Regions from separate parts of the Rossellomorea sp. FS2 genome, predicted to be linked through region 1. Evidence: riboswitches for the same ligand, from Rfam matches in the RefSeq annotation. Region 1 holds a riboswitch; each other region holds the start of a gene.
The links. A riboswitch is a leader RNA that binds a small molecule or an ion and turns the genes downstream of it on or off. The one in region 1 is predicted to bind cyclic di-AMP.

Region 1 (9,996 bases):
GGGAATCGTTCCCCCACCGACAGGGGTCATCGTCCCATGGACTACACCGACGATCCTGAACGGGGCCCTGGCGACGAATTCATGGCAGGGTGGCGTGCTGCAGGCAGTGAATATCTTCATCGTCTTCACCATTTGGTGGCCGTTCCTGCGACTCATGGATAAACAATACTATGAGCTTGAACGCAGAGGAGAAGGATCAACGGATGTCAATAAGAGTGCATAACGCAATGCGATTTCAAAAAAGGTGGCGAATGTAATGGAACAGCAGCAAGCAGATCTTACGGAAATATCCTTTCAAATCATCCTCTATGCAGGAAACGGAAAGTCATTTGCCATGGAAGCCATACAGGAAGCGAAGCGGAAAGATTTCAAGCGTGCAGATGAACTGATCGTCCAGGCTGGGGAGGAACTGGCGAAAGCCCATGAGTACCAAACAAAGCTCATCCAGCAGGAAGCCATGGGGCAGAGCAATCCGCTCAATGTGCTGCTCATCCATTCGCAGGATCATCTCATGACCTCGATGACCGTCAGGGATCTGGCTGTAGAAATCATTGAAATCTACCGATACAAGGAGTGGGATAAATGAAAAGGGAATTTCCAGAGGGCTTTTGGTGGGGAAGCGCGACTTCCTCCACCCAGCTCGAAGGGGCCGCATCTGAAGGCGGCAAAGGAAAGAATATATGGGATCATTGGTATGAAATCGAACCCGGTCGTTTCTTTGACGGTGTGGGCCCGGAGCAAACGTCGGGCTTCTATCATCGCTATCGTGACGATATTGCATTAATGAAGGAGATCGGTCACAATACGTATCGATTCTCGATCTCATGGTCACGCCTCATCCCAGGGGGAGAAGGCCCGGTGAACGAAGAGGCGGCCACCTTTTATGGGAATGTCATCGATGAGCTCCTGAGGCATGGCATCGAGCCGTTCGTCACACTGTATCACTTCGATATGCCGAAGGAGATGCAGGATCAAGGGGGCTTTGAGAACCGCCGTGTCGCCGAGGCGTTTGCACGCTACGCAAACATCTGCTTTGAGCGGTATGGTGATCGGGTGAAGAAGTGGTTCACATTCAACGAGCCCATTGTTCCTGTTGAGGGCGGCTACCTGTATGATTTCCACTATCCCAATATCGTGGATGGGAAGAAGGCTTCTCAGGTGGCGTATCACACGATGATTGCAAGCGCACTGGCGATCTCGGAATATAGGAAAGTAGGAGACGGCAAGATCGGGATCATCCTCAACCTGACGCCTTCTTATCCGAGGAGTGAGCACCCTGCTGACGTCAAGGCGTCCAGGATAGCGGATCTTTTCTTCAACCGAAGCTTCCTTGATCCATCGGTTCTCGGGGAATATCCACAGGAACTGATCGATCTTCTTGCTGACTATGATCATCTTCCGGCTGTACTTGAAGGAGACCGGGAGCTTCTGAAGCAGAACACCATCGATCTCCTTGGGGTGAATTACTATCAGCCGAGGAGGGTCAAGGCGAAAGCGTATTTGCCGAATCCGGAGGCACCGTTCATGCCTGAATGGTTCTTCGATCACTATGAGATGCCGGGAAGGAAGATGAATCCGTATCGTGGGTGGGAAATCTACGAAAAAGGCATCTACGATATCATGATGAATCTGAAAGAAAACTACGGGAATATCGAGTCGTTCGTTTCCGAGAACGGGATGGGTGTCCAGGATGAGGGGCGCTTCGAGAAAGAAGGCATGATCCATGACGATTACCGGATCGACTTCATCCGGGGCCATCTCGAGTGGCTCCATGCGGCCATTCAAGAAGGATGTCAGGCGAAGGGGTATCATCTGTGGACGTTCATGGACAACTGGTCCTGGATGAACGCGTATAAAAATCGTTATGGATTCTATCAGGTGGATCTCGATACAATGGAGAGGAAGCCGAAGAAGAGTGCCCATTGGTTCAGGGAAGTATCGATGCAAAATGGATTCTGAGCAGTGGCAAGAAGGATGGCGGAAGGGAGGAACGGGGCATGAATACGCGATTCAAACGGATTTTAAAAGAATTGATGGCGGTTGACGGCCTGGTGACGGGCAGTCATCTGGCCGGTGTGTCCCGGGTTTCCTCCCGGACGGTCCGGGAAGATGTGAAGCAATTGAATGATTGCCTGGAGGGACACGGTGCCGTCATCAGGGCGGTCCGTGGAAGGGGCTATACCCTTGAGGTCAAGGAGGAATCCGTCTTTAAGACCTTCCTGCAGCAACTTCTTGAGGTCGGGACTGATAAGCCGGTTGCTCCTGAGCAGCGCGTAGGCTATCTTGTCAGACGCTTCCTTCAGACAGATGGCTACTTGAAGATCCAGGACCTCGCCGATGAGATCCACGTGAGCTTTTCCACGCTGCAGAATGATTTGAAGGATGTTAAGGATATCCTCAGCCGCTATGACCTGCTGCTGGTCAAAAAGCCGAATTACGGCCTGAAGGTGGAAGGCGAGGAAGTGAACGTCCGGTTCTGCCTTGCCGAATACGTCATCGATCGTACCACGCCGGTCCGCAGGCAGATCCAGACCCTTCCCGATCTGCATGATGAGGAGCGTCTGGCTTTGATCTGGACGGTGGTGGAAAAGTATGTGGATCGCCACGGACTTCAGATGTCCGATATTGCCATGAACAACCTGGTTATCCACATTGCGATTGCCTGTAAGCGGATGATGTCGGGGAATCTCATATCCGCCATCACCCTCCAGATGGAGGAGATCCTTAAGGAAAAAGAGTACACCATCGCAGAGAAGATGGTGGAGGAGCTCAATGAAGTGCTGGAGGTGCGTTTTCCGCAGGTTGAGATCGCCTATATTGCCCTTCATTTATTGGGTACGCGCCTTGTGACGGAGCAGCGGCTTGAAGTCGAGTATCTGCAAGATGTAAAAGGTGAGGGGTATGCCACGCTCGTTGATGATATCCTTCTCGCAGTCGAGCGTGAATGGAAGATCCGCCTGACGGAAGATGAAGAACTGCGCGCAGCCCTCCTCATCCATCTGAAGCCAGCCATCAACCGATTCCGCTACGGCATGAATATCCGCAATCCCCTATTGGACGATATCAAGAAGAACTATCCCGTTGCATTCGAAGCAGGGGTCGTCGCCGGCAGGATCATCGATGAAAACATGGAGGTGCAGATCGATGAAAACGAGATCGGTTACTTGGCTCTGCACCTGGGAGCGGCCATCGAACGGCAAAATCTAGCCGGATCAGGGCCAAAGCGCGTCATCATCGTTTGTGCATCCGGTGCAGGAAGCGCCCGTATGATCAAGTATAAGCTTCAATCGAAATTCCGCCATGAAATGGACGTAGTGGCCACCACCGAATACTACCATCTGAAGAACCACAACTTGGAGGAAATCGACTTCATCATTTCCTCCATTCCCCTGGAAGAAGACCTCCCCGTGCCCGTCATACATGTAAGAACCATCTTATCAGGAGAAGACTATGCCAGGATCCAGTCTCATCTGGATCTCCAGCCGCATTCACACCTGGCCTATTTGAGGAGGGATTGCCTGTGGGTAAATGAACACTATTCCACAAAGGAAGAAGTACTCTCCGGACTGACAGATAAACTGGTGAAAAAAGGGCTCGTCGACCCTACCTTTTTTGACAGCGTAATGCGACGGGAAGAGATTGCCTCCACCTCTTTCGGTCCTCTTTTGGCCGTTCCCCATCCGATTTCTCCACAGTGGGATGAGACCTTTCTCGCCATCTGTTCCCTTGAAAAGCCGGTAGTATGGAATGGTGAGCCTGTGCAGCTCGTCTGTATCCTGAATGTAAAAAAGGAAAGTACCGAAGACCTGCAAATGGTCTATGCCTTTTTAACCGGTTTGGTGGAGAACCAGGAGCTGGTCCAAAAATGTCTCAGGTCACGGTCTGTAAGCGAGCTGTGGGAGATCCTGACCGGCGTCTGAATATGCCATCGATCCCTTTTGACCTCATCCGCCCTGGGCGGTATAATCTGGTATGAATGGCTTTAGGGAGAGGATTCAGGTGCACGTCGAAGAAGTAAGGAAACACCTCCATGCTTTCAAGGATGATGCCGGCCAGGGAGTGATCCAAAAGCTCGACCTGGAAAAGGAGGAGCGCCTCCTGAACAGGATGGCGGATCTGGAACCCTGCGATGAGTGTGAATCGGGGCTGATGGAGCTTGGAGAAGAATATAAGAGATTGAGAGCAAGATTGCCTGAACTGGAGAAAGCGGATTTTCGTTCACATAGGAAAGTGCTGAACAAGCTGTTGAATCATGTCCATAAGGTTCATAAGGTGGTGCCCCAGAACTACTATATTGGTGTATTCATGCCGCTTGGCCTGACCTTCGGAATGCTGATCGGCCTGGGATTCCTCGAGAATATGGTCTATGGCTTCACCTTGGGGATTTCAATCGGTATCGCCATCGGTGCCGGACTTGACGCGAAAAGCAAAAAAGATGGATTGACGTTTTAAAAAGAAGGATGACGATAGGGTCATCCTTCTTTTTTGTTCTGTTATACGACCGTTTAAGCAAATGACATCCGGTTTATCAACAGGTTATCCACTTTAAACAAACGTTTGATTTAATAACGCCTGCCGGATCCGTTCCTTTGCCCCCTTTCGCCACTTCTTCACAGCTTCGGGTGACACACCTTCCATGTCGGCGATTTCGCTGATCGACAGCATATGAAGGGAGTGAGCGATGACCCACTTCTTCTGATTGGCCGTAAGGTTCTCGCAGTAGGAGAGGAGGATTTCCACCGATAGGGTGTCCAAATCGTCACCGCCTGCTTCCGTGGCTCCCTCCTCCAGTGCGACCCCACGCTCTTCTACCTGTACTTCCCTCTTTAGCTCAGACAGAATCCGTCCCCTGATATACGAATAAGCGAAGGACGTGAACGTTCCTTTAGATGGTTCAAATTTCATATATGCCTCCCAGAGGGCGATCAAGCCGGTCTGGTAATAGTCATGATGATTCTTATAGATGCGCAGGGTGTGGATGATTTTGTGGATCATCTGGCTGTACTGTTCATGGACGAGTTCAAATGGTTCCATCTTCGATTCCTTTTGAGCAGGCGCCGCTCTGTTTTCCCGGTATATCCACAGTAAGGGAGAAAAGGATGGGTGGCAAAAGCCCCAATCAGCCCTGCATCAGGGGGTAAAGCCGCTTGGACCTGTGGATAACGGAAGTTTCTTTTAAGAAAACCTCAAGTTTTCTGTCAATTCAAGAAAAGTGAAAATTGATTAATGAATTTGTCATAATTTATGGTGAGGTTGTCTACACAGATATACAAATATTGCCACTGTCTTCTTATATGATAGAGTTCATAGATTGGAGGGACGAGTGGATGAGAATCGGATTGGTTGTGTTGGGACTATTGACCTCCTCGGTGGTGATCGGAGGCAAGTATCACTGGGAAGGGGAGGTGAAGGAAGTGCAGGCGTCGGCTTATGCCTCGCACCAGGATGTGCTGGCAGGAGAACGTGCAGAAGCGGAGGAGAAAGCAGAAAAGGAAAGGCATCGGATGCAGATATTGGACAGGATCAATGGGTTACCACGTGATGTTCAGCCGCTCTTCAGGGAAAAAGCGGCCCAAGGAAAGCCTGTACGCATGATGATTGCCGGGTCATCCTCGACATCGGATGAAGCAGGAGCCTGGCCGGATACGGTGAAAGAGGCCTTGACGAAAGAATACGGAGAAGAGCTCCTCTCCGTCTCCATCCATGAAGTCGGAAGAAGGACATCCAGAGAGGTGGTGAAGGATGGACTTCATCTTCCACTGGCGAAAGAAAAGCCGGATCTACTCCTTTTGGAACCGTTTCTTCTTGCGGATAATAGTCGCATCGATATGAAGGAAAGGCTGAAGAATCTTACTGCCATCCTGGATGCGTTCAAGAAAGAGAATCCTGATATCATGATTCTTCTACAGCCTTCCAACCCCATCCCCGATGCTCACTATTACCCAATGGAAGAGAAGAAGCTGAGAGAGTATGCCAAGGATCATCACTATCCATACATAGATCATTGGAAGGCTTGGAAGGATGTCGAATCTCAGGTGACAAAGAAGGAGCTGCCGAATAAGGATGGGAATGCAGTATGGGCGTCCTTCATGGTGGATTATTTTGTGGATAAGTCCCATTGAACCCGGCGTGTGCCGGGTTTTACTTTTAGCTTTAAATAGATCTTTGTATACACGAAATATCCTGCAAAAGGTAAAAAACCTAATAAATAACTATTCTGAAATATCTTTATTTAAAAAACATTTGACAGTATATCGATTAAAGTTGTATATTATATTTTGTGGACTTCTAAATAAAACTTTATTAGGATAATAAAGTCAACCCACTACAACTAAATAGTATGGCTTAATCGATCGAGCGGAGGAATCATGCAAGTGGTATTTCAATACCTTGGGGTGAATCCTTTTACCAGGTAGGGAACTCTCAATCCCGAATCCGACAGTTAACTCCGTATGCCAGTTGAGAGAAAGAACCTTTATTTTTCAACCAAAAGGCTGTTCTTTCTTAAGAACGGTCTTTTTTTGCTTTACGCACATCATCCAAGAGGGGGACCATCTATGAAAAAAATTCGTTTCGGTTTAGCCACCCAGATCTTCGTCGGGTTGATCCTGGGTATCCTTGTCGGGGTCATCTGGTTTAATGACCCGCGTGTTGCTACGTATCTCCAGCCGTTGGGAGACCTTTTCCTTCGTTTGATTAAAATGATTGTCATTCCGATCGTCATCTCCACTCTCATCGTCGGTGTGGCAGGTACCGGGAACGGAAAGGCTTTCGGCCGTCTTGGGGCAAAGACGATCATCTACTTCGAGGTCATCACGACCGTCGCCATCATCCTCGGGATCATCCTGGCGAACGTGTTCCATCCTGGAAGTCACGTCAACCTAGGATCTGTTGAGAAGACAGACATCCAATCCTACGTGGATACATCAGAAGACCAGAAAGACAAAACCATCGCAGAAACCTTCCTGCATATTGTTCCGACAAACTTCTTCCAATCCATCGCGGAAGGGGACATGCTGGCCATCATCTTCTTCTCCGTGCTATTCGGACTTGGAGTGGCAGCCATCGGGGAACGGGGGAAACCGGTCGTTCAATTCTTTGACGCCGTTTCCCATGCCATGTTCCACGTCGTCAACATGGTCATGAAGGTCGCACCACTCGGCGTATTCGCCCTGATCGGGGTAACCGTATCTAAATTCGGGATCGATTCCCTGGTATCACTCGGCAAGCTTGTCGGCCTCGTCTATGCGGCCTTGATCTTCTTCCTGATCGTCGTATTGGGACTGGTGGCCAAATGGGCCGGAGTGAACATCTTCACTCTACTTAAATACTTGAAGGATGAGCTTCTACTCGCCTTCAGTACATCGAGCTCCGAGACCGTACTTCCACGCGTCATGGAGAAGCTTGAAAAGATGGGTTGCCCGAAGGCCATCGTATCCTTCGTCGTACCGATCGGGTACACCTTCAACCTTGATGGATCGGTCCTGTATCAGGCCATCGCCGCCCTGTTCCTCGCGCAGGTCTACGGCATCGACCTTTCCATCATGCAACAGATCACCCTCATCCTTGTCCTTATGGTGACATCGAAAGGGATGGCTGCTGTACCTGGTACATCCTTCGTCGTCCTCCTTGCCACGTTAGGTACCATCGGGGTACCGGCAGAAGGCCTTGCCTTCATCGCAGGGGTCGACAGGATCATGGATATGGCCCGTACCGTCGTCAACTTAACAGGTAACACACTTGCCGCTATCGTCATGTCCAAATCAGAAGGACAGTATGACGCAGATCATGGAAATGAAGTCATGAAGGCTGGTTAGGAAAAACCTCCGCTCAAGAATCGATTGAGCGGGGGTTTTTTTGTCATTCATTCTTTACAAATCCCTAATATCTCTTCCATATTCCCTTCATATCCAGGGGCTAGACTGGATGAAAAAGGCGAAGGATGTGGACCGCATGTTCCATTTGATCAAATCAGACTACAGGGCATATGGGTTATCCCCGAAAGGATTGATCATCAGCTTCTTCAATGCTTCGACCTTCTGGCTTGTTGTGATGTACCGGATCGGGCACGCCCTTCATGTAAAGCGGGTGCCGCTCATTCCCAGGATCCTCCGGTCGGCAGGTATCATCTTCTATGGTGCCGAGATTTCCTACGGTGCCAAAATCGGTCCCGGCTTCCGGATTGCCCACTCGGTTGGGGTGGTGATCGGAACGAAAGTGAAGGCCGGGGCAAACCTGGAGGTGTTCCAAAATGTCACGATCGGGGGCAGGGACCAGGAGCGGAATGGTCAAATAAAGCCGATCATCGGTGATAATGTGACCATCTTCACGGGGGCTGTCGTTGCCGGTCCCGTCATCATCGGGGATAATGTGTCAGTCGGGGCGAATTCAGTCGTGACGAAGGATATCCAGCCGGATGTGATCGTTGCGGGAGCGCCTGCCAGGCCGGTGGGGAAGGTAGAGGTGGCGCATTCTTTGAGGAGTATGAGCGTATAGGAAAGACCGTCCAAGAGATTGGACGGTCTTTTCTATACTATTAGTCTATCAAGCCGTTCCAGCTTTCAGCAGCATTCCATCAAGGGGTCTTCCCATGATGGTTTCTGTCCAGGATGATGTCTGCAATAATGTGGAGAGATCGGTTCCAGTATCAATCCCCATCTGATGAAACATATTGACCATATCTTCTGTGCACACGTTACCGACTGCCTTAGGGGCAAATGGACAGCCTCCGAGGCCGGAAATCGAAGAATCAAAGCGGCGGACCCCAGCCTGGTAGCCAGCCAACGTATTGGCAAGTCCCAGCCCGCGGGTGTTATGGAAGTGGAGGCCGAGTTTCATGTCTTCTCCAAACTCCCTGTGGAACATCTTCACCAGATCATGGACCTGCTGGGGATTCGCCATGCCTGTTGTATCGGCCAGGGTGATCCCTGTACATCCTGCATGAAGGAAACGTTCAGCCACATGAAGGACAGTGCTGGATTCCACCTTGCCTTCGAAAGGGCATCCGAAAGCGGTGCCGAGGACACCGAGCACGTCTTTGGAGGCAGCGGAGCCTTCAAGGATGACGTCCTCAAGCTCGGTAACCGATTGGGCGACCGTCCGTTTGACATTCTTGAGATTGAAGCTGTCGCTTGTCGTCGTGACGACATGGAGACAGTCGACATCCGTCGTAAGGGCCCTTGTCAGGCCCGAGCGACTCAGGATGAGTCCTGCGTATGTGACCCCGTCGCCTTTGGGGAGTGCGTTGAGCACCTCTTCTGCATCTGCCATTTGAGGGACGACGGTAGGGTTGACGAACGAAACAGCTTCGAAATAACGAACACCAGATTCAATCAGACGTGTAATCAGCTCGGCTTTTTCCTCAGTGCTGAGGATTTTAGGCTCATTCTGGAGCCCGTCACGTGGACCTACTTCACAGATTTCTATCATCCTGGATCCTCCTTTTACTGTTTGGCGCTTTTTATCTTATCCAAATGCTTCAAGACATGATCCCGTCCCTGGTAGATGTGTTCGTGCATGGCGATTCTGGCCCTTTCAGGCTCTTTATTCTGTATGGCCTGCAGAATGATTTTGTGGATTTCCAATGATCGTTTTAATTGATTGTCATCATACCAATAGAATGATCTATAAACGATAGGGACGACAACCACTTTCGACAGATGAAAATGCAGATGGGCGTTGTTCGCTGCGTGGATGATCACTTCATGAAACTGCTGGTTCACATCAACGATTTCCTTGACCCTGACCAGGTCGGATTCCCCATAATCTTGAATGACCTTTTCATATTGAATGTTCGCGCTCTCCATTTTGACTAAATCCTCTTCTGTCCGATGGATGGCTGCCTGGCTTGCAGCATACCCCTCGAGGAGAGTCCTGAGGTCATAGATCTGCCGGATGTCTTCATTAGTGAAGTTTCGGACACTCACGCCCCGTTTCAGGGGGACAACCAACCCGTCTGCTTCAAGGTGCCGGATGGCTTCCCTGATCGGTGTTCTG
Region 2 (9,996 bases), 160 kb from region 1:
GAGCCCGCTTTCCACGGGGCGTGCGGTGAGCCTCCTCATACTTGCGGGGTCTCACCCTGCCCGCTATTTCCCGCTGGAGTCGTTCTCCCTCCGCTGCACTGCACTGTGTGGTGGTAGTCAGTTGGAGTTCTCTACTTAAGGGAGTTGGTGACAGGACTATCTTCATTCCCATCCAGTAGGTAGAGGGTGGAGTGAAAAGAGAGGACCGTTTCGTATCGCTGCACTATGTGATGGGGATACCATGAAGTTTCCTCATCCTTCCCCAAATCGTATGAGAAAGACTTATTCCTCACTATAAACCCACCAGTCTAAGGTTCCTTTATCTCTAATCCCGAACCAAAGAGTGGATTGAAGTGGAAGGCGCCTGACTCCAGCGGAAAAGAAGGAGTGGCAAGACCCCGCAGGCACGAGGAGGCTTGACGCCCTTCCCGCAGGAAAGCAGGCGTCTGCAGCGGAAAGGAACGGTCCCAAACCTCAGCACACTATCATGAAGGAAACCGGTTTAGGTAACGGCCAGTGTCCCCCCGAAAAACCAATCAGCTCTGATAACTGTGCAGAAGTAATAAAAACTCACCTCATCTCGAACCAAAGAGTGAATTGCAGCGGAAAGGAACGGTCCCATACCCAAGCACACTATCATGAAGGAAACCGGTTTGGGTAACGAAGAGTGTTTCCCCGATAAACCAATCAGCTCTGGTTACTTTGAAATAGATTTCAGCTTTCTCAGCCATTCACCCATATACCCGTACTTTTTCCCCACCAAAAAGGCTGTCGCTCACCACGACAGCCTTTTACCCTATTTCATTTCTTTCTACTGCTCAGCCGATGAATAATCGACGTTCCTGCGAGGTCACCTGTGATGTTGATGGCCGTGCAGCCCATGCCGACAAGGGCGTCGATGGCGGTCAGGAGGGCAACGGCTTCCATGGGAAGGCCGATTTGGGTGAAGACGGTGGCGATCATGAGGATGCCGGCTCCCGGGACGCCTGCCGTTCCAATGGATGCGAGCGTTCCGACCACTACCACAAGGGCCATATCCGTCAGGCTCAACGGATCTCCGACGACATTTGCGGCGAACACGGCGGATACGGCAATCCGGATGGCGGCCCCGTCCATGTTAATTGTTGCACCAAGGGGGAGACTCAACCCGTAGAGGCTCTTCGGGATCCCCATTTCCCTGGCGGCTTGAAGGGATAAAGGCAGGGTGCCGGTGCTGCTCTGTGTCACGAAGGCCGTGATCATGGGAGTTCGTGCCTTTGAATAAAACGAAAGGGGGTTGATCTTGACCATGACCATGGCAACGGTGTAGAGAAGCAGCTGGACGATGAGTGCGATATAAAGGACCATGATCATATTCCCGAGGGACAGGAGTGTACCCGCCCCCTGTTCTCCCACCGTTTTGGCCATGATGGCGAAAATGCCGATTGGGAGATAGTGCAGGATCGCCTTCATGATGGCGAGGCTTGCTTCATTGAGTCCCTCAATGACTTTAAAGACGTGTTCACCCAGTTCGCCGTATTCTTTCGTGGAACGCAAATAGGAGATGGCGGTCCCGAATACGATGGCGGTGAAGATGATCCCCAACAGGTTCAGCTCGGTAAAGGCCTTTATGATATTGTCGGGAATGATCGACAGGAATACGCTCTTCAAGCCGGGGTCATCGGGAACGTCGAATGACTGAGATTGATCGAGCTCCATTCCGGTCCCGGGTTGGAATATGCTCGCGACGGCTAACCCCACGATGATGGCGAAAGCGGATGAAAGAACGTAGTAGAGGAACACTTTGCTCCCCGTCTTCCCAAGTTCCTTGATGCTCGTTTGGTTCACACCTGTCATGAGTGTGAAGAGGATAAGGGGGATGATCAGGAACGACAGGAGATGGATGAGGATGTCCCCCAGGATGGATATGGAGGCGGCACGCTCTCCGAAGATTACCCCTGCGATGACCCCAAGGACCAGGGCAACGGTGATTTTCGTGATCAGGGATATGCTTTTGTATTTCGTCCATAATGACTTCATAGTTGGTCCCTCTTTTCTTACGATTGTCATCATATAAAAAAGCCCGGAGAGGGGCTTAGAATATGCTTAAATGTCGATTCTTCCCTCGGAGGATCTCAAAGACCCCGTAGAGGAACAGGCCGGCCGCCACGATGGCCAGTAGCCATTGTCCGAAAGGCTGCTGGGCAATTTCGGATAGTGCCCCGTCCAATCCCTTGGTTTTATCGGGGTCAGCCGTGATGGCGGTCCGGATGAAGAAGTATCCTACGAGAAGGAATACGATGCCTCGGGCAGTGAGACCGATTTTTCCGGTCCTTTTACTGAACTTCCACTCGTGCTTTGACATGCTTCCTTTCTTGAATTGCTTCGCGAATTTTTCTGTATAAGCCGAGTAAAGCTCGTGAAGCGCGAATCCGATGATAGCCAGCCCGATGATGCCGACAATCCATTGACCGAAAGGCTGGGAAAGGAGCTTTGCAGACATGGTCTGCTCAGAACTCGAGCCGCCTTTGGCGTGAAGGGCGATGGCAATGGCATTGAAGCCGAGGATCCCGTAAGCTGCACCCGTAAAGATGTGGGTAATCCTCCGTACGATGGATTTCCCCTGATCTCCGTGGTATTCAGGATCGGTAATGGCTTGGATTAAGCTCCAGATGACCACGCCGAGAAGTCCGATGCCGACGATCCATAATAATACCTCACCGAAAGGCTTGGATGCAATGGCTGCGAATGCGCCGTTCGAGTCAGATGTGCTTCCGCCCACTCCGAAAGCTGCCATGACGGCCAGGGCGCCAATCAGCATGTAGACGAGTCCCCTTGATATGAATCCTATGCGGGCGAACCCCCTGATCCATGGTTTGATATCCTTTGAGTTGTCCTTACCGGAAGGCAGGACCGATGTAATGTCAGCCATGGCTACTTCTTCCCTTCAGTTTGCATTTTATAAGCAATATTCCCTAAACGCAGGGTTCGAAACCATGGACGGAGCAAGTAAATGATGGTGGTTCATCCATTTCTCATTCCCCGCGAAAAAAAGGCTAAAATAGTTATAGACAACGAATGTGTCTAGGAGTAATATATCTATCATCAAAGCTGGTTGCTTTATATCATATCATCGCTTAATTCTGCAAAGAAGCGGGGGACCCGAGTTCATTAGGGGTGAATCCTTTTTAAGGTAGGGCTGCTTCCATGGCCCGAATCCGTCAGCTAACCTCGTAAGCGTAAATGGGAGTGAATGAACCTTGGAATCGTATAGACGATGGCCACAGGCTTAGTTCCTGCGGTCTTTTTTGTGCCTTCATTTAATGAATCAGCATGATTCATCATGGAAGATGAATGAACAAGTGGAAAACAACAAAAGATACGAAAATATCAGTAAAGTCAGTTGGAGGAGTACATCATGAAAAAGCAATTCGCCGTTATCGGTCTTGGAAAATTCGGGGGGAACCTGGTGGAGGAATTGAGCAGGCTTGATACAGAGGTGCTGGCAATCGATCTGCACGAAGAGGTGGTTCAGCGCTACGCGGATGTGGCGACTCACGCCGTCCAGGCCAATGCCATGGATGAGTCCGTATTGAGATCCCTCGGCCTCCGTAATTTCGATCACGTGATCGTATCATTCGGAGAAAGCGTGGAGGCGAGCATCCTGACGACACTGCTTCTGAAAGAGCTGGGTGTCAAGGAGGTCTGGGTGAAGGCGTCGAATGCGTACCATCAAAAGGTGCTTGAAAGGATCGGTGCCGACAAGGTCATCCATCCTGAACGGGACATGGCGAAAAAAATCGCTCATCATATGACATCGGAGAAAATCATCGACTACATCGAACTTTCAAAGGAGCATAGCATCGTAGAGGTCAGGGCTTCGTCCAAAGTTGCGAACCGTACGCTCATGGATCTTGACGTCCGTGCGCGGTATGGATGCAATATCATTGCCATCCATCGCGGGGATGAGGTCATTGTCTCACCGAGTGCAGACGATACGGTTGAACTGGGAGATCTGTTGATTGTGATCGGCCATAATCGCGATATCAATCGATTTGAAAAAGAAGGGGTATAACCATGAAGTACAGGGTCATCCATTTAAGTCCACCGCAGCTGCTGGTGGCAGTCTTTGCCTTTTTCATCATGGTGGGTATGGCTCTCTTGAAGCTTCCCATCTCGACGACAGAGCCGATCACGTGGCTCGAAGCCCTTTTTACGACAACCTCAGCCATGACCGTGACGGGGCTTGCCGTTGTCGATACCGGTTCCGTCTACACCATTTTCGGTCAGATTGTCGTCATGTGTCTGATCCAGCTTGGAGGGCTGGGCATCATGTCGTTCGCTGTCCTGATCGTCATGATGCTCGGGAAGAAGATCGGATTCAAGGAACGGCTGTTGCTGCAACAGTCGTTGAATCAGACCTCTGTGGGCGGGGTGATCATGCTCGTGAAATACCTTTTCACCTTTTCATTGCTGGTGGAGGGGATCGGAATGACCTTCCTTGCCACTCAATGGGTGCCCCGATACGGGTGGTCAGAAGGCTTGTTTTATAGCCTTTTCCATTCTGTTTCCGCTTTTAATAACGCCGGATTCGGTTTGTGGCCCGACAACATGATGCGATTTGTGGGGAATCCGGTCATCACCTTCACTCTATCCTTCCTTTTCATCATCGGTGGGATAGGATTCACCGTCTTGGTGGACGGGTGGAAATCACGTGCGTTTAAGAAGCTGTCCCTCCACTCGAAGATCATGATCCTGGGTACGCTTTTGATCAATGTGGTAGCAACGATCATCATCTTCGTCCTGGAGTATAACAACCCGGGTACACTGGGACCTCTTTCTCTCGGTGACAAAGGATTGGCTTCCTACTTTCAGGCCGTGACACCGAGGACCGCAGGGTTCAATACGCTTGATTATGGTGAGATGGAAAGTCCGACTCTTTTCTTTACGGTCCTTCTCATGTTCATCGGGGCAGGAAGTGCATCCACAGGTGGGGGGATCAAGCTTACGACATTCCTCATGATCCTTCTCGCGGTAGGTGCCTTCTTGAGGGATAAAAAAGAAGTCAAGATCTTCCGGCGCTCCATTGATCAAACGGTCATCCTGAAATCCCTGGCGATATCCACCCTTAGCGTCCTTTTGGTTGTAGGGGCCTTATTCATCCTTACCATCTCGGAAAAAGGAGCGGATTTCCTCACGCTATTATTCGAAGTGGTATCGGCATTCGGCACCGTCGGCTTATCCATGAATTTCAGTCCGGAGTTAAGTACCGTCGGGAAGTGGGTCATCATCTTCGTCATGTTCGCAGGGAAAATGGGTCCGTTGACCCTCGCATACTCCCTCTCGCGACCGGGTAAAGAGAAAATCCGATACCCGAAAGAAGATATCCTTACAGGATAAGGCAGCTATTGCTGCCTTATTTTTTGTGTTTGAGTGATTATTCCAAAAACAATAAGAACCCCGCAATTTTTGCGCTATCTCTTAAAATCTTACTTCGTAAGCGTTTTCTTCGTTCGTCAGGGTTGTTGACGAATGTCATGTTTCTTCATATACTTTGGAAAAATTCTGAACGATTGTGTAGGTGGTGTTTTTGTTGAAGCAAGTGTTCAATTTTTCTGCAGGTCCAGCCGTTCTTCCCCGTCCAGTATTGGAAAAAGTGCAACAGGAATTATTGAACTACGACGGGACGGGCATGTCTATCATGGAATTGAGCCATCGTTCCGGTCCGTTCGAAGAAGTCATCGAGGGGGCAGAAGCCCTGCTGAGGGAGCTTATGACCATCCCTGAAGAGTATGAAGTCCTTTTCCTTCAGGGAGGCGCTTCTCTGCAGTTTTCCATGGTCCCGATGAATCTTCTTGCTGAACATGGTGTCGCTGACTATATCGTGACGGGAAGCTGGTCGAAGAAAGCGGTCAAGGAAGCGGGAAAACTCGGAAGCATCCATCAAATTGAGTCACCGGAAGATATCCCTGCGTATACAAAAGAAGATTTCTCTCCTGATGCAGCGTACGTCCACATCACGTCCAACAATACAATAGAAGGGACAAGGTACGCCACTTATCCCGAAACAGGCGGCATTCCCCTCGTGGCGGATATGTCATCCCATATCCTGTCGGAACCGATCGATGTGTCTTCGTTCGGCCTGATTTATGCCGGGGCCCAGAAGAACCTTGGTCCATCGGGTGTCACCGTTGCGATCGTCCGCAGAGATTTCATCGGGAAAGCACCGGACACATGCCCGACCATGTTGAATTATGAAACGTACGTGAAGAACGGATCCATGTTCAATACGCCTCCTACCTTCGCTATCTATGTGCTTAAGCTCGTTCTTGAGTGGGTGAAGGAAAACGGCGGGGTGGCAGGTATGGAGGCACTCAACCGGGAGAAAGCGGGGCTGCTATATAGCTGTATCGACGAATCAAGCCTGTTCTCCAATCCTGTACCTGAAGCAAGCCGCTCACTGATGAACATCCCGTTCACCACAGACAGTGATGAACGGAACAAGCTCTTCCTGGAACAAGCGAAAGAACGCGGGTTCGAGTTCCTGAAGGGACATCGTTCCGTTGGCGGCATGCGGGCGAGCCTCTATAACGCCATGCCCCTTGAAGGAGTCAGGGCATTGGTGGATTTCATGAAAGAATTCGAAGCAGACCAAGGAGGAACATCACATGTTGACCATTAATACATTCAATGCCATCAGCCAACGGGGGTTGTCCCTTATTGAAGAAGATTTGAATTATTATCTGAACGGAAGCGGTGATCCCGATGGAATTCTTGTCAGATCCAAGAATCTCCATGACTTCGAGTTTCCACAATCTGTGAAAGCCATTGCGAGGGCCGGTGCCGGAGTGAATAATATCCCCATTGACGAGTGTACGGAAAAAGGGATTGTCGTATTCAATACGCCTGGTGCCAATGCCAATGCCGTGAAGGAACTCGTTCTTGCCAATCTCATTGCTTCTTCGAGGAATCTTTTTTCGGCGGTGGGATGGGCAAAAACCCTTCAGGAACATGGGGATGATGTGGCAGCTGTCGTGGAAGCGAAGAAGAAGGAGTTTGTAGGAAGTGAAATCAAAGGCAAGAAGCTGGGCGTCGTCGGTCTTGGGGCCATCGGTGTCCTTGTGGCCAACGATGCACTCGCCCTTGGGATGGACGTGGTTGCGTATGATCCGTTCATTTCGGTGGATGCGGCCTGGAGGCTTTCGCGCGACGTCAATCGTGCCATGCACATCGATGAAGTATGGGCGGAATGCGATTTCGTCACCCTTCATATCCCGTTGACTGATAAGACAAATCGCCTCGTGAACGAATCGAGCTTCAACAAGATGAAACAAGGAATGACCATCCTGAACTTCTCACGTGGTGAGCTGGTGGATGAGAGTACCCTCGGGCAGGCTCTCGAGTCCGGAACGGTAAGTAAGTATGTGACCGACTTCCCGAATTCCCGGGTCCTTTCCATGAAGAATGTCGTCCCCGTACCCCACCTGGGCGCTTCGACCGTGGAGTCCGAAGAAAACTGTGCCGTCATGGCGACGAAGCAGTTGAAGACCTATCTGGAAACAGGGAACATCAAGCATGCCGTGAATCTGCCTGATGTCGAGCTTCCGTACAGCGGAAAGATGAGGCTCACCGTCATGCATCAGAATATCCCGAACATGGTGGGGCAGATCACGACGGCCCTCTCCGGCTTCGCTGTCAATATTGCCGACATGATCAATCGAAGCAAAGCCACATGGGCCTACACGATGATCGATCTTGATCACGTCCTGACCGAAGAAGAGCAGGCGGGACTGAAACAGAAGATTGAAGGCATCGATGGGGTCGTATCGGTCAGATTGATTTAATATAGACCCCACAAATCCTCCCTTGCACCGTGCAGGGGGGATTTGTTTATATTCAGGTAAGCGGGGAAGTCTATGGCAAAGGGCTTCTGCCATTGGCAATACATCCGGCACATCATAGTATGCCTTAGAGAGGAGAATCGAAATGGGGATCCATCACTACTTTAAAAGTCTATCAGACCTCGAGACGCTCATCCGTTGTCCAGGTCGGTTCAAATATCATCAGCACAATGTGGCCAGCCACTCTTTCAAGGTGACGAAGATTGCACAATTTCTCGGAACCGTGGAAGAACAAGAGGGACAGGATGTCGATTGGAAGTCCCTGTATGAAAAGGCGTTGAATCATGATTATGCAGAGCTTTTCACCGGGGACATCAAGACGCCTGTGAAATATGCGTCGAAGGAACTCAGGGAACTGTTCAGCCAGGTGGAGGATCAGATGGTGAAAAAGTTCATCACAACAGAATTCCCTCCGCAATTCCATGATGTATACAGGAATCGCTTCAAAGAAGGGAAGGACGAGACACTGGAAGGCAGGATTTTATCCGTAGCCGACAAAGTTGATCTTCTGTATGAATCGTTCGGCGAGATCCAAAAAGGGAATCCGGAGCCGCTTTTTATGGAGATCTATCAGGAAGCCCTTTCGACGATCATTAAATTCAAGGAGCTTGCGAGTGTGAAATACTTCCTTGAGTACGTCTTGCCGGACATGCTGGCCGAGAAATTCATCCCCCACAGTGAATTGAAAGAGAGGACGGAACGGATTCTGTCATCAGGGGTCTGATGCCTCTTTCCAGAAGAGGGAATATCCGTTAAACTAATTGATATTCCTTCTTTAAGGAGAGTTGAATGTGTCCAAGATCATTCTGGCAGCCTTCCTGCCCGGCCTCCTCGTCGTATTCTTTTCGAGGGTGACCTATAATCGATATATCGGACTTCTCTTGACCGTGGCACTGATCGCCGCTTCCGTTTCCAAAGGATATACGGACTCCATTCTGCTGATCGTGATCGACGCAGCCAGTTTGACAGCGGGTTTTTGGTACAGCGGGCGGATGAAGGGAAAAGGGCGAAAAAGTGAATAACCGGGCATTCCCAGTAGGGAGTGCTTTTTTTGTTTTCTTGAGTTATGCACAGTTTGTATGCGTTCTCAATTTTAAAGTACACAAGAATTTTGACGAATTGTGGGTAAAGGGTCTTCTTTTCCACAGCACCATAGTGGTTATCAACAGATATATCCACAAGGTGTGTGTAAAAGTCGTCGAATGCTGTCGATTGCCAGCAGGAAGATTGTCGAACCGGAGATTGTCCACAGTTTAAGGCGTCCTGTGGAATAAAAACGAACTTTTGTTCGCTTATTGATGGTTAAATTCCGACCGATTGTGGTAAAATGGGAAGAGACGAATGGACAGTGCAAGGGATGGGTATAGACAAGCATAGAACATACTGTTCCTTACCTATAGGAGGTTTCACGGTGAAAGATCAATTCGAGCTAAAGTCTAAATACAAACCTGAAGGGGACCAGCCCCTGGCAATCAAGAAGCTGGTAGAGGGCATCAAGGAAGGCAAACGCCACCAGACGCTCCTCGGGGCGACGGGAACGGGAAAGACGTTCACCGTTTCCAATGTCATCAAGGAAGTGGAGAAGCCCACTCTTATCATTGCCCACAATAAAACGCTGGCCGGACAGCTCTACAGCGAGTTCAAGGAATTCTTTCCCGACAATGCCGTAGAGTACTTCGTAAGTTACTACGATTACTACCAGCCGGAGGCATATGTCCCTCAGACCGATACGTTCATCGAGAAGGATGCGAGCATCAATGATGAGATCGATAAGCTTCGCCACTCTGCCACCTCCGCACTGTTTGAACGGAAGGATGTCATTATCATCGCAAGTGTATCCTGTATCTACGGGTTGGGTAATCCGGAAGAATACAGGGAGCTTGTCCTGTCCCTGCGCGTTGGGATGGAAATTGAACGTAATCAGCTTTTGAGGAAGCTTGTGGATATACAATATGAACGAAATGATATCGACTTTCAGCGCGGGACGTTCAGGGTCCGCGGTGACGTGGTGGAAATCTTCCCGGCATCACGGGATGAACACTGCATGAGGGTCGAGTTTTTCGGTGATGAAATCGACCGGATCCGTGAAGTCGATGCCCTCACGGGGGAAATCATG
Region 3 (9,996 bases), 310 kb from region 1:
ATCCTCTTTGAGATCGCGACGGACCCACCAGGGTTTGCGCATGATGAAACGGTGGAAACAATGGGAGAGAAGCTCATGCTGCCGGAGCAGTATGAGGGACATCGGGATAGGATCGAGCAGGCCCTGATCCCGATCGAAGTGAAAGAGCTAGACTAATCGGGGAGTGATTTCATTGATTTCCATTGATCCATCGCAGCTATCGGCCAAGGATAACTACAAGTTCCTCATCGGAAGCATCATCCCGAGGCCGATTGCATTCGTGACATCCCAGTCGCCGTCGGGAACGGTGAACGGAGCACCATTTTCCTTCTTCAATGTCGTTTCGGCGGACCCGCCGATGGTTTCCATTGCCGTCCAACGCAAAGCGGGTGAACAGAAGGATACATCAAGGAATATCGCACAAACAAAGGAATTTGTCGTCCACATCGTGGATGAAGGCAACGTAAGCAAGATCAATGAAACGGCCGCCAGCTTGAAGCCGGATGAGAGTGAAGTGGAGCTTGCCGGATTAACCCCGATCCAGAGTGAGGTGGTGGGGGTACCGGGTGTAGAGGAAGCGAAAGTACGGATGGAATGCGTGCTGGAGCAGATCGTCACTGCCGGGGGAGCCGATCTTGTCATCGGTCGGATCGTGAAGTTCCATATCCGTGAGGACCTGTATGAAAACGGCCGTATCGATAAGGAGAAGCTCCAGGCCGTCAGCCGTCTGGCGGGGAATGACTATGCCAAGGTCGGTGAGACCTTCACGATCAAACGGCCGGACTGAAGGAAGCACATCTAGAGTCAGAGGAGAATGAACATGGGATTTTTCAGTAAACTATTCGGAACACAACAAAAGGAGGAAACAACGATGGAAAACGTAAAAGTAGCAGTAATTTATTATAGTTCAACAGGTACCAACTACAAGATGGCCCAATGGGCAGAAGAAGGGGCGAAGGAAGCCGGCGCAGAAGTGAAAGTACTGAAGGTGCCTGAAACAGCGCCACAAGGTGCCATTGAATCCAATCCAGCTTGGAAAGCACATGTGAAGGCAACGAAAGATGTTCCGGAAGTGACGCTTGCCGATCTTGAATGGGCCGACGCCATCATCTTCAGCATCCCGACCCGCTTCGGAAACGTGCCTGGACAGGTGAAACAGTTCATCGATACAACAGGCGGACTTTGGTTCAACGGCAAGCTTGCCAACAAAGTGGTCAGTGCTATGACGTCAGCCCAGAATCCACACGGAGGCCAGGAGCAAACCATTCTGTCTCTATACACGACGATGCACCACTGGGGAGCGATCGTGGCATCACCTGGATACACAGATCCTGTTCTCTTTACAACAGGAGGAAACCCATACGGAACGAGTGTGACCGTCGACCAGGAAGGCAATATGGTCGAAAACGTTGAGCCTGCCGTGAAGCATCAGGCAAAACGTACCGTCACCGTCGCTGGCTGGGTCAAGCAAGGTAACCAATAACGCAGAATCAGCCGCAGGGATCGCTCCCTGCGGCTTTTTTTTATTGAGTCAGTTCCTTCTCGAGATTCCGGTCAAGGACGAACACTTCGATCCTTTCACCGGACCTGGTGCTGATATCGCTATGACTTGTAAGGACGTGGCAGTTCGTCAGCTTTTCCACGACGGCTTCGAATTTTTCCCCGTACATCTCCCGGAGGATCTGCCTCATCTGCTTCACGAGCTTCCGTCCATTATCATGTTCCACCAGATGCTTTTCTTCTACGGTGAGGACGCCCTTGAACCGTGCGATCACCATATCTTCGACGATGTAGGTCCTCGTTTCCTGTGGTCCCCTCCCGATCAATTCCCTTTGGAGCTTGATGAAGGCTTCGCTCAGCTCGGCCTCTAATCGTTTTTTCGTTGCCATAAGATCCTCCTGAATTCCGCGTACGTCTTTTCAACGACAATCGTACGTCCATAAGGTAGGGGATGTCAATCCTATTTTTTTGTATTGAAGTAATAGAAATAATAAGATTGAGTGAGTATTGGGTAGTAAATTGAAGTTATTTATAATATTTTGATTGAATATGACTGTTTTATCGGGTTTTTCCTCGTTTACAACGGAATGAACTCGGAGTAATATCAATTTCATAAACAACAGCATCAACCGGCCTAATCTCGAATGAGAGCGGAGGAACCAATTTTTTGGGGTTAATTCTACTGTGTAGAAGGGATGAGAAAACTCTTTCGCCATCCTACCCGTCAGCTAACTTCGTCGGCTAAAGCGAAGGAGGTCCACAAGACCGCCTTAATCAGGGGGCATCTCTTGTTGCAGACATCTGTGACGTGAGGGGCAGCCTGTGTATGTAGGTCTTTTTATTATGCCTATACGAAAAAGAATACGTGGAAGACAGAATGCAAAGAAGGCATGAAGCCTGCTGGGCATTAAGTAGACCAATGTGTGCTTTTTCTCCAATTCTATGAAGATCATGTTCATGATTTTCACATGGGGAAGAAGTGTGCGTTGGTCTATTTTGTTCGGTCTGGGCCAAAAAGTAAAGGAGGAATCAAGATGGGGGATGTGTGGATGATGGTCATCACGGGCGTACTTACCTTGGCGATGGCAGGACTATTGAAATGGTCCGGGTCCATTGTGGAACAGGGAAAGGATGAAGAGAAATGATGATGTTGGCGATCGCTCTGATCCTGGTGTTCTATCTGTGTTATGTGTTGCTAAATCCAGAGAAATTTTGATATGGGGTGAAGGAAAGTGGTTTCCACGATTGGTTCAGTTGTACTTATCATGTTCATTGTCATTCTATTGGCAAAGCCTGTAGGGCTCTATCTAGCACAGGCATTCAATACGGAGCGGACGCGCCTTGACCGGGTATTCCTCCCGGCAGAGAACATCCTCTTCCGGCTCGGCGGTGTCCGGGCGATCAATCAGACTTGGAAGAGGTATGCAGCTTCCCTGCTTCTGACGAACGTATTCATGATCGCGCTCGTGTACCTGGTTTTCAGACTTCAGGGGGTACTTCCCCTGAATCCGGCAGGGATCAAAGGGATGGATGCGTCCCTTGCTTTCAATACGGCCATCAGCTTCATGACGAATACCAATCTTCAACACTACAGCGGTGAAACCGGTTTGTCGTATCTCGCCCAGATGGCGGGCGTTCTCTTCATGATGTTCGCTGCACCTGCAACCGCGTTGAGCGGGGTGATGGCCTTTATCCGGTTGTTAGCCGGAAAGGGGGCGGGGAATTTCTTCGTTGATTTCATCCGTTCCATCACCAGGGTGCTATTGCCCCTAGCGTTCATCACCGGCTTGATCTTCGTGGCCCTTGGGGTACCACAGACGCTTTCACCATCTGTTACCGTGCAGACCGTGGATGGTGGGAGTCAGGAGATAGCACGGGGTCCCGTAGGCTCATTCTTATCGATCAAGGAGCTCGGGAACAACGGTGGTGGATTCTTTGGAGTCAACTCGGCTCATCCGTTTGAGAATCCGGGGTCGTTCAGCAATATGCTCCAGATCGTTTTGATGTTCCTTCTGCCTACGGCGATTCCCTTCGCGTATGGAAGGATGATCGGGAATGAGAAGCAAGGACGCCTCTTATTCGTCTCGATGATGATGATGTTCGTTGTCATGCTCTCCCTGTCAATGGTGGCGGAATCGCATGGAAACCCGGCATTGAATGCTCTCGGAATCAATGGGGCGAGCATGGAAGGGAAGGAAGTCCGGTTTGGTCCCGGGGAGTCGATCCTGTATGCCATGGTGACGACGGCTTCAGAGACGGGTGCGGTCAATACCATGCATGATACGCTTACGCCTTTGAGCGGGATGCTGACTCTGTCCAATATGCTCCTCAATGCCGTATTCGGTGGTGTGGGTGCCGGGTTCCTCAATGTCATCATGTATGTCCTGATCGCCGTTTTCCTATCGGGATTGATGATCGGCAGGACTCCGGAGTTTCTTGGTAAGAAGATCGAAGCCCGCGAGATGAAGCTCATAGCCGTCACCATGCTGATCCAACCGCTCCTCATACTTGGTGCATCGGCCATCGCCCTTTATGTCCATGCAGGGACGGATGCCATCTCCAATCAAGGGTTCCACGGACTGACGCAAGTCATGTATGAATTCACGTCGTCTGCAGCCAACAATGGATCAGGGTTTGAAGGCCTGGGGGATGCCACGCCATTTTGGAACATTTCCACGGGGATCGTCATGTTCATCGGGCGGTACTTCGGAGTCATTACCATGCTCGCTGTCGCTGCATCCCTGGCCAAGAAGCGGCTTGTTCCGGAAAGCATCGGAACCTTCCGTACAGATTCTCCCCTATTCGGCACCATCTTCGTGGGGACGATCATGATCGTGGGAGCGCTGACGTTCTTCCCGGTCCTCGTGCTGGGACCTGTTGCAGAATATTTAACACTATAAGCTGGAGGGATAAGAAATGGGAAACCATTTGTTGAAGGATCAGGAGGAGGACATCATCTCACCGGTAAGAGAGGTGCCGTCGCCTTCTGTTGATAAGAATAGCAAGGACTCATCGTTACTATGGAACGCACTGAAAGAATCAATCATGAAGCTGGACCCTAGAAGGATGGTCAAGAATCCCATCATGTTCGTAGTGGAATTTGGGTTCTTCATTTCCTTCATCCAGGTGTTTTTACCACAAAGCCCAGGAGGGACGGGAACATGGTTCTCTCTCTCGGTCGCACTCATCCTGCTTTTTACGGTTTTGTTCGCCAACTTTGCCGAGGCGTTGGCCGAAGGGAGGGGGAAGGCCCAGGCCGGGGCATTGAAGAAGTCCAAGCAGGAGATGATCGCTAACGTCAGGATGAAGGACGGATCGATCCGCCACATGCCTTCTGACAAACTGAAAGTCGACGATATTGTCATTGTATCCCAAGGGGAATGGATACCTGGGGACGGAGAAGTGATCAAAGGCATCGCATCGGTGGATGAATCCGCCATTACCGGGGAGTCAGCTCCCGTGATGAAGGAAGCAGGCGGGGACTTCAACTCCGTAACGGGAGGAACGAGGGTCGTCAGTGATAGCATCACCATCCGGATTACGAGCAACCCGGGAGAATCCTTCCTGGACCGGATGATTTCCCTTGTAGAAGGGGCCGAGCGTCAAAAGACACCAAATGAAATTGCCTTGAATACCGTCCTGACCAGTTTGACATTGATCTTCCTGTTCGTGGTGATGACCCTCCCGTTCTTCACGAACTACCTTGGGTTCCAGATAGATACCGCAGTCCTCATTGCCCTGCTCGTATGCCTGATCCCGACGACGATCGGCGGGCTGTTATCGGCCATCGGAATCGCCGGGATGGACCGGGTCACACAGTTCAATGTGCTGGCCATGTCCGGAAAGGCGGTGGAAGCAGCCGGGGATATCAACACCATCATCCTTGATAAAACAGGGACGATCACATTCGGGAACCGGATGGCAAGTGATATCATTCCGACTGGGGAAGGGGAAGAAGAGCTTCCTTACTGGGCAGGAATGAGTTCCCTGAAAGATGAGACGCCAGAGGGACGGTCGGTGCTGGAGCTCTTGAAGGGAAGAGGAGTCGTCCTTCCCGAGGTCACAGGTGGTACATTCATCGACTTCAAGGCTGAGACGAGGATGAGCGGGTTGGATCTTCCTGACGGCCGTAGGGTAAGAAAAGGAGCCGTCGATGCGGTGAAGGCCTGGGTGAAATCCCAAGGTGGATCCATCCCAGCCGATTTGGAGGCGAAATCGACAGCCATAGCCGGGGAAGGGGGGACTCCCCTTGCCGTTGCCATGGATGATCGGATTTACGGACTGATCTATTTGAAAGATACGGTGAAGCCCGGTATGAAGGAGCGATTCGATCAGCTGAGGAAGATGGGGATCAAGACTGTGATGTGTACGGGTGATAACCCGCTGACGGCGGCAACGATCGCCAGGGAAGCGGGAGTGGATGAGTTCATTGCCGAGTGTAAACCGGAAGATAAGATCGAGGTGATCCGGTTTGAACAGTCACAGGGCAAGTTGGTCGCCATGACCGGGGACGGGACGAATGATGCGCCTGCCCTCGCCCAGGCCGATGTCGGACTCGCCATGAACAGCGGGACCACAGCGGCGAAAGAAGCGGCCAATATGGTGGATCTGGACTCTGACCCGACGAAGATCATCGAGGTGGTATCCATCGGCAAACAGCTGCTCATGACAAGGGGAGCCTTGACGACCTTCAGCATCGCCAATGATGTGGCCAAATATTTTGCCATCATCCCGGCCATGTTCATGACGGCCATCCCGGAGATGGAAGCACTGAATATCATGAAGCTATCGTCTCCCGTCACAGCCATCCTGTCAGCCCTGATCTTCAATGCCATCATTATTCCCCTTCTCGTGCCCTTGGCCATGAAAGGGGTGGCGTATAAGCCGGTGCGCTCGGATATCCTTTTAAGACGGAATCTGCTGATCTATGGAATCGGTGGGATGCTGGCCCCATTTGCCGGAATAAAAGTAATCGACTTGATGATGTCCCTCGTAATCTAATCTATTCGGAAGAAGGCGTGAAAAATGGTAGAACAACGATTGGCTGGCCCGATCATACGGGTCAGCATCATGACGATGATCCTTGGGGGGCTTCTCTATCCCCTTGCTACGACGGGGATTTCCCAACTCTTGATGCCTGAAAGGGCGAATGGAAGCCTGATTTATGAAAACGGCCACCCGGTGGGCTCTGCGCTCATCGGCCAAAACGTTCAAGATCCCGCATTGTTTCACGGCCGGGTATCGGCTATTGAATATGATGCAGCCGCATCGGGCTCCAACAACTATGCTCCTTCCAATCCGGAACTGATCAAGCGGGTAGAGGGGACCCTGCAAGAATGGAAAAAGGAAAATCCAGGCGTGCCGCTCAATCAGGTCCCGATGGATCTTATGACCGATTCCGGATCGGGCCTTGACCCCCATATCAGTCCGGAAGCTGCCCTGGCCCAGGTTGATCGCATCGCGGAAGCTACATCCATATCCAAAAGCAGGCTTAAAGAGCTGATAGATGATCACACAGAAGGAAAAGAGTGGGGGTTCCTGGGAGAGAGGAGGGTGAACGTGCTCTTGTTGAACCTGGCATTGAAAAAGGAATGACCATCCTGATGGAGGGAAGCGTATGAATCCATATTTCAGGAAGAAGAGACCGGAGGAATTCCTTGAGGAGATCCACCGCTCCACCCTGGGAAGATTGAAGCTTTATGTGGGAGCCGCACCCGGTGTGGGGAAGACGTTCAAGATGCTCCAGGATGCTGCCCAGTGGAGGCAGGACGGAAGGGATGTAGTCATCGGCCTTATCGAAACCCATGGCCGCAAGGAAACGGCTGACGTCATCGGGGGCCTGGAGCAGGTACCGCTTAAGCAAGTACATTATAAAGGGAAAGTGTTCCACGAACTGGACGTCACCCGGATCAAGGAGCGTAAGCCGGAAATCGTCCTCATCGATGAGTTGGCTCATTCGAACGTCCCGGGTGCGAGGCATGTGAAACGGTATCAGGATGTGGAAGAAATCCTTCAGGCAGGGATCGATGTATGGTCCGCCATGAACATACAGCATCTTGAAAGTGTGAACGACATCGTTCAGAGGATCACAGGCATCACGGTCCGGGAGAGGGTGCCGGACACCTTCATTCAGCAGGCGGCGGAAATCCAGCTTATCGATATCACGCCTGAGACGCTCAGGAAGCGCATGAAGGAAGGCAGGATCTATCCCCTGCAGAAAATCGAACAAAGCCTGTCGCACTTCTTTACTTCTTCTAATCTATCAGCACTGAGAGAACTGTCTCTTCGAGAGCTTGCAGATGATGTGGACGGAAGGATGAAAGGGGGGAGCGCTCCGACCGGCGTCCATGAACGGATCCTGGTCTGCGTTCACTATGGTCCGACAGCAGAAAAACTCATCAGAAGGGGCTGGAGGATGGCGGATCGTTTAAAGGCAGAATTGGTCATCCTCACAGTCGTTGAAGCCAGTACCCTCTCGCCACAACAGAAAAAGAAAATCGAGGAGTGGCATACCCTTGCCAATCAATTCGGAGCCATCATGATCGTGGAAGATGGAGGGAAACGACACGCAGCGACCGTCATTATAGATGTAGCCTTCCGACACAACGTCACCCAGATCCTGCTAGGCCAATCCGCACGGTCGCGTTGGGAGGAAATCCGCAAAGGGTCCATCATCAATCGCATCATGAGGGAGTCCTCCAACATGGATATTCACATCGTGGCAGATGGAAGATAATGTTTCCGAGGCGGTACCATTATGTTACAATGGGATAAATATCCATAATTAAGGGGATGGTTGTGATCGAATCAACTAAGTGGAGAATGGATAAGAAATGGGTATTGGTCCTTTCCATGGGTATCTTCTTTTTCATGGGAAATGCCTTTTTCCACAGTTATACGGTCCATAAGGAAATAGATGCCTTCGCCGATGCTTGTTACAGCAGCGACAAATTACCGAGTATTGAAAAAGAAGGCGGATGGTTTGGCGAGTGGAGTGGTGAGTGTAAAGAATGAGCATGGGTCCCCCATGCTTTTTTAAATCGGAAATGTTACAACTTCATGAGCAATCTCCGGAAACCGACATTATATTTAAAAGAAAACCATAGTCATAATCTTTCGATAGAAGTAAAATAAAGTTAATCTCTACCCTCTTGTACAGAGGGAATCGAGGCCTGCTTTCAACTTGGGATTGAAAGCGCTTTTAAGTAAAGCGGCGTGCCGTCTTTGTGAAATTTGAATAGGGAGAACGATGATCATGCACACAAAGGAAATAGGGGTTAAAGAACAGACGATCTTCCCTCATGTAGGGAATAAGATCGTAACAGAAGACAGGGAGATTTCCATTATTGCCAGAGTAGAAGAGCCGCTTGTCGTCATCCTCGGGAACGTCCTGAGCCATGAAGAATGCGATGAACTCATCAACGTATCGAAGGACCGGATGGACAGGTCCAAGATCGGGAAGGTCCGTGAAGTGGATCAAATCCGCACGAGCAGCAGTACGTTCCTTGAAGAAGGGGAGAATGAAGTGGTCTCACGGGTGTCAAGACGCGTGTCCCAGATCATGAACATCCCTGAAAGCCACGGAGAAGGATTACAGATCCTCAATTATCAAATCGGCCAGGAATACAAGGCCCACTTTGACTTTTTCTCTTCATCAAGACCGGTGAAGAACCCTCGGATCAGTACCCTTGTGATGTATTTGAACGATGTGGAACAAGGGGGAGAAACGTATTTTCCTAAACTGAACCTTTCCGTGTCCCCGCAAAAAGGGATGGCGGTCTACTTCGAGTACTTTTATGATAACCAGGAGCTCAATGACATGACCCTTCACGGTGGGGGCCCCGTCATCATCGGTGACAAATGGGCCGCTACCCAGTGGATGAGAAGGCAGCGGATCGATTGATCGTATAGAAGAATAAAAGGCTGTGCACCCATGGGTGCGCAGCCTTATTCGTGCTCCAGCTTGCCGAATAGAAGTGAATCCCGCCATCCGTCATTCATCTTAAGGTGATCCCTTATTCTGCCCTCACGTGTCATTCCGCATTTCTCCAACACCCTGATGGAGCCGGCATTGGCCGGATCACAGGTGGCTTGAATTCGGTGCAGACCATGTTCGTGGAAGGCGATGTTCAATAGCTTCTTGGCCAGGAGGGTCGCAATCCCTTTCCCCCAGTGCTCGGGGTGGAGGATATAGCCGATTTCCCCAGTAAGGTTGGAGCGGTCACAAATGGTAAGCTCCCCGCATCCGATCAGCTCACCTTCCAGAATGACGGCAAAGGTAAAACGCGTCCGGTCTTTCTTCGCTGCATCCCGCAGAACCTCATCCACATACTGCCGGGTCTCTTCCTCGCTGTTCGGTCCCCAAGGCTGATACCGGCTGACGATTTCCAAGGAAGCGTACCGGTGCACCGCCTGCCAGTCCGTTTGGCGCAGTTCCCTCAGTTGAATAGAAACCATCATGGAACCCTTCCTTATTAATAATTTTGTCTAATCCAAACAGTACTGTAATGGGTAAAA

Region 2: another riboswitch for cyclic di-AMP. It lies ahead of ACNA6I_RS17265 (potassium channel family protein); the one in region 1 lies ahead of ACNA6I_RS16555 (cation:dicarboxylate symporter family transporter).
Region 3: another riboswitch for cyclic di-AMP. It lies ahead of kdpF (K(+)-transporting ATPase subunit F); the one in region 1 lies ahead of ACNA6I_RS16555 (cation:dicarboxylate symporter family transporter).

The regions. Positions count from the first base shown of each region.
Region 1 covers NZ_JBLRVS010000005.1:6,736-16,731, forward strand. Annotated here, with positions in the region: gene celB (PTS cellobiose transporter subunit IIC) at 1-223, shown strand, start outside; gene ACNA6I_RS16525 (PTS lactose/cellobiose transporter subunit IIA) at 257-586, shown strand; gene ACNA6I_RS16530 (glycoside hydrolase family 1 protein) at 583-1,959, shown strand; gene ACNA6I_RS16535 (BglG family transcription antiterminator) at 1,998-3,920, shown strand; gene ACNA6I_RS16540 (PrsW family intramembrane metalloprotease) at 4,000-4,452, shown strand; gene ACNA6I_RS16545 (sigma-70 family RNA polymerase sigma factor) at 4,546-5,034, opposite strand; gene ACNA6I_RS16550 (SGNH/GDSL hydrolase family protein) at 5,328-6,122, shown strand; cyclic di-AMP (ydaO/yuaA leader) riboswitch at 6,333-6,471, shown strand; gene ACNA6I_RS16555 (cation:dicarboxylate symporter family transporter) at 6,558-7,817, shown strand; gene ACNA6I_RS16560 (serine O-acetyltransferase) at 7,927-8,496, shown strand; gene ACNA6I_RS16565 (hydroxymethylglutaryl-CoA lyase) at 8,545-9,429, opposite strand; gene ACNA6I_RS16570 (GntR family transcriptional regulator) at 9,444-9,996, opposite strand, start outside.
Region 2 covers NZ_JBLRVS010000005.1:169,091-179,086, forward strand. Annotated here, with positions in the region: gene ACNA6I_RS17255 (dicarboxylate/amino acid:cation symporter) at 802-2,019, opposite strand; gene ACNA6I_RS17260 (DUF1206 domain-containing protein) at 2,075-2,911, opposite strand; cyclic di-AMP (ydaO/yuaA leader) riboswitch at 3,104-3,234, shown strand; gene ACNA6I_RS17265 (potassium channel family protein) at 3,398-4,054, shown strand; gene ACNA6I_RS17270 (TrkH family potassium uptake protein) at 4,057-5,379, shown strand; gene serC (3-phosphoserine/phosphohydroxythreonine transaminase) at 5,573-6,661, shown strand; gene ACNA6I_RS17280 (phosphoglycerate dehydrogenase) at 6,648-7,823, shown strand; gene ACNA6I_RS17285 (HD domain-containing protein) at 7,966-8,604, shown strand; gene ACNA6I_RS17290 (CsbA family protein) at 8,672-8,902, shown strand; gene uvrB (excinuclease ABC subunit UvrB) at 9,292-9,996, shown strand, end outside.
Region 3 covers NZ_JBLRVS010000005.1:319,764-329,759, forward strand. Annotated here, with positions in the region: gene ACNA6I_RS17975 (ring-cleaving dioxygenase) at 1-156, shown strand, start outside; gene ACNA6I_RS17980 (flavin reductase family protein) at 173-766, shown strand; gene wrbA (NAD(P)H:quinone oxidoreductase) at 800-1,462, shown strand; gene ACNA6I_RS17990 (DUF2294 domain-containing protein) at 1,503-1,868, opposite strand; cyclic di-AMP (ydaO/yuaA leader) riboswitch at 2,101-2,237, shown strand; gene kdpF (K(+)-transporting ATPase subunit F) at 2,627-2,695, shown strand; gene kdpA (potassium-transporting ATPase subunit KdpA) at 2,745-4,379, shown strand; gene kdpB (potassium-transporting ATPase subunit KdpB) at 4,396-6,480, shown strand; gene kdpC (potassium-transporting ATPase subunit KdpC) at 6,505-7,074, shown strand; gene kdpDN (KdpD-like non-kinase potassium sensor) at 7,097-8,215, shown strand; gene ACNA6I_RS18020 (hypothetical protein) at 8,302-8,493, shown strand; gene ACNA6I_RS18025 (prolyl hydroxylase family protein) at 8,735-9,382, shown strand; gene ACNA6I_RS18030 (GNAT family N-acetyltransferase) at 9,427-9,939, opposite strand.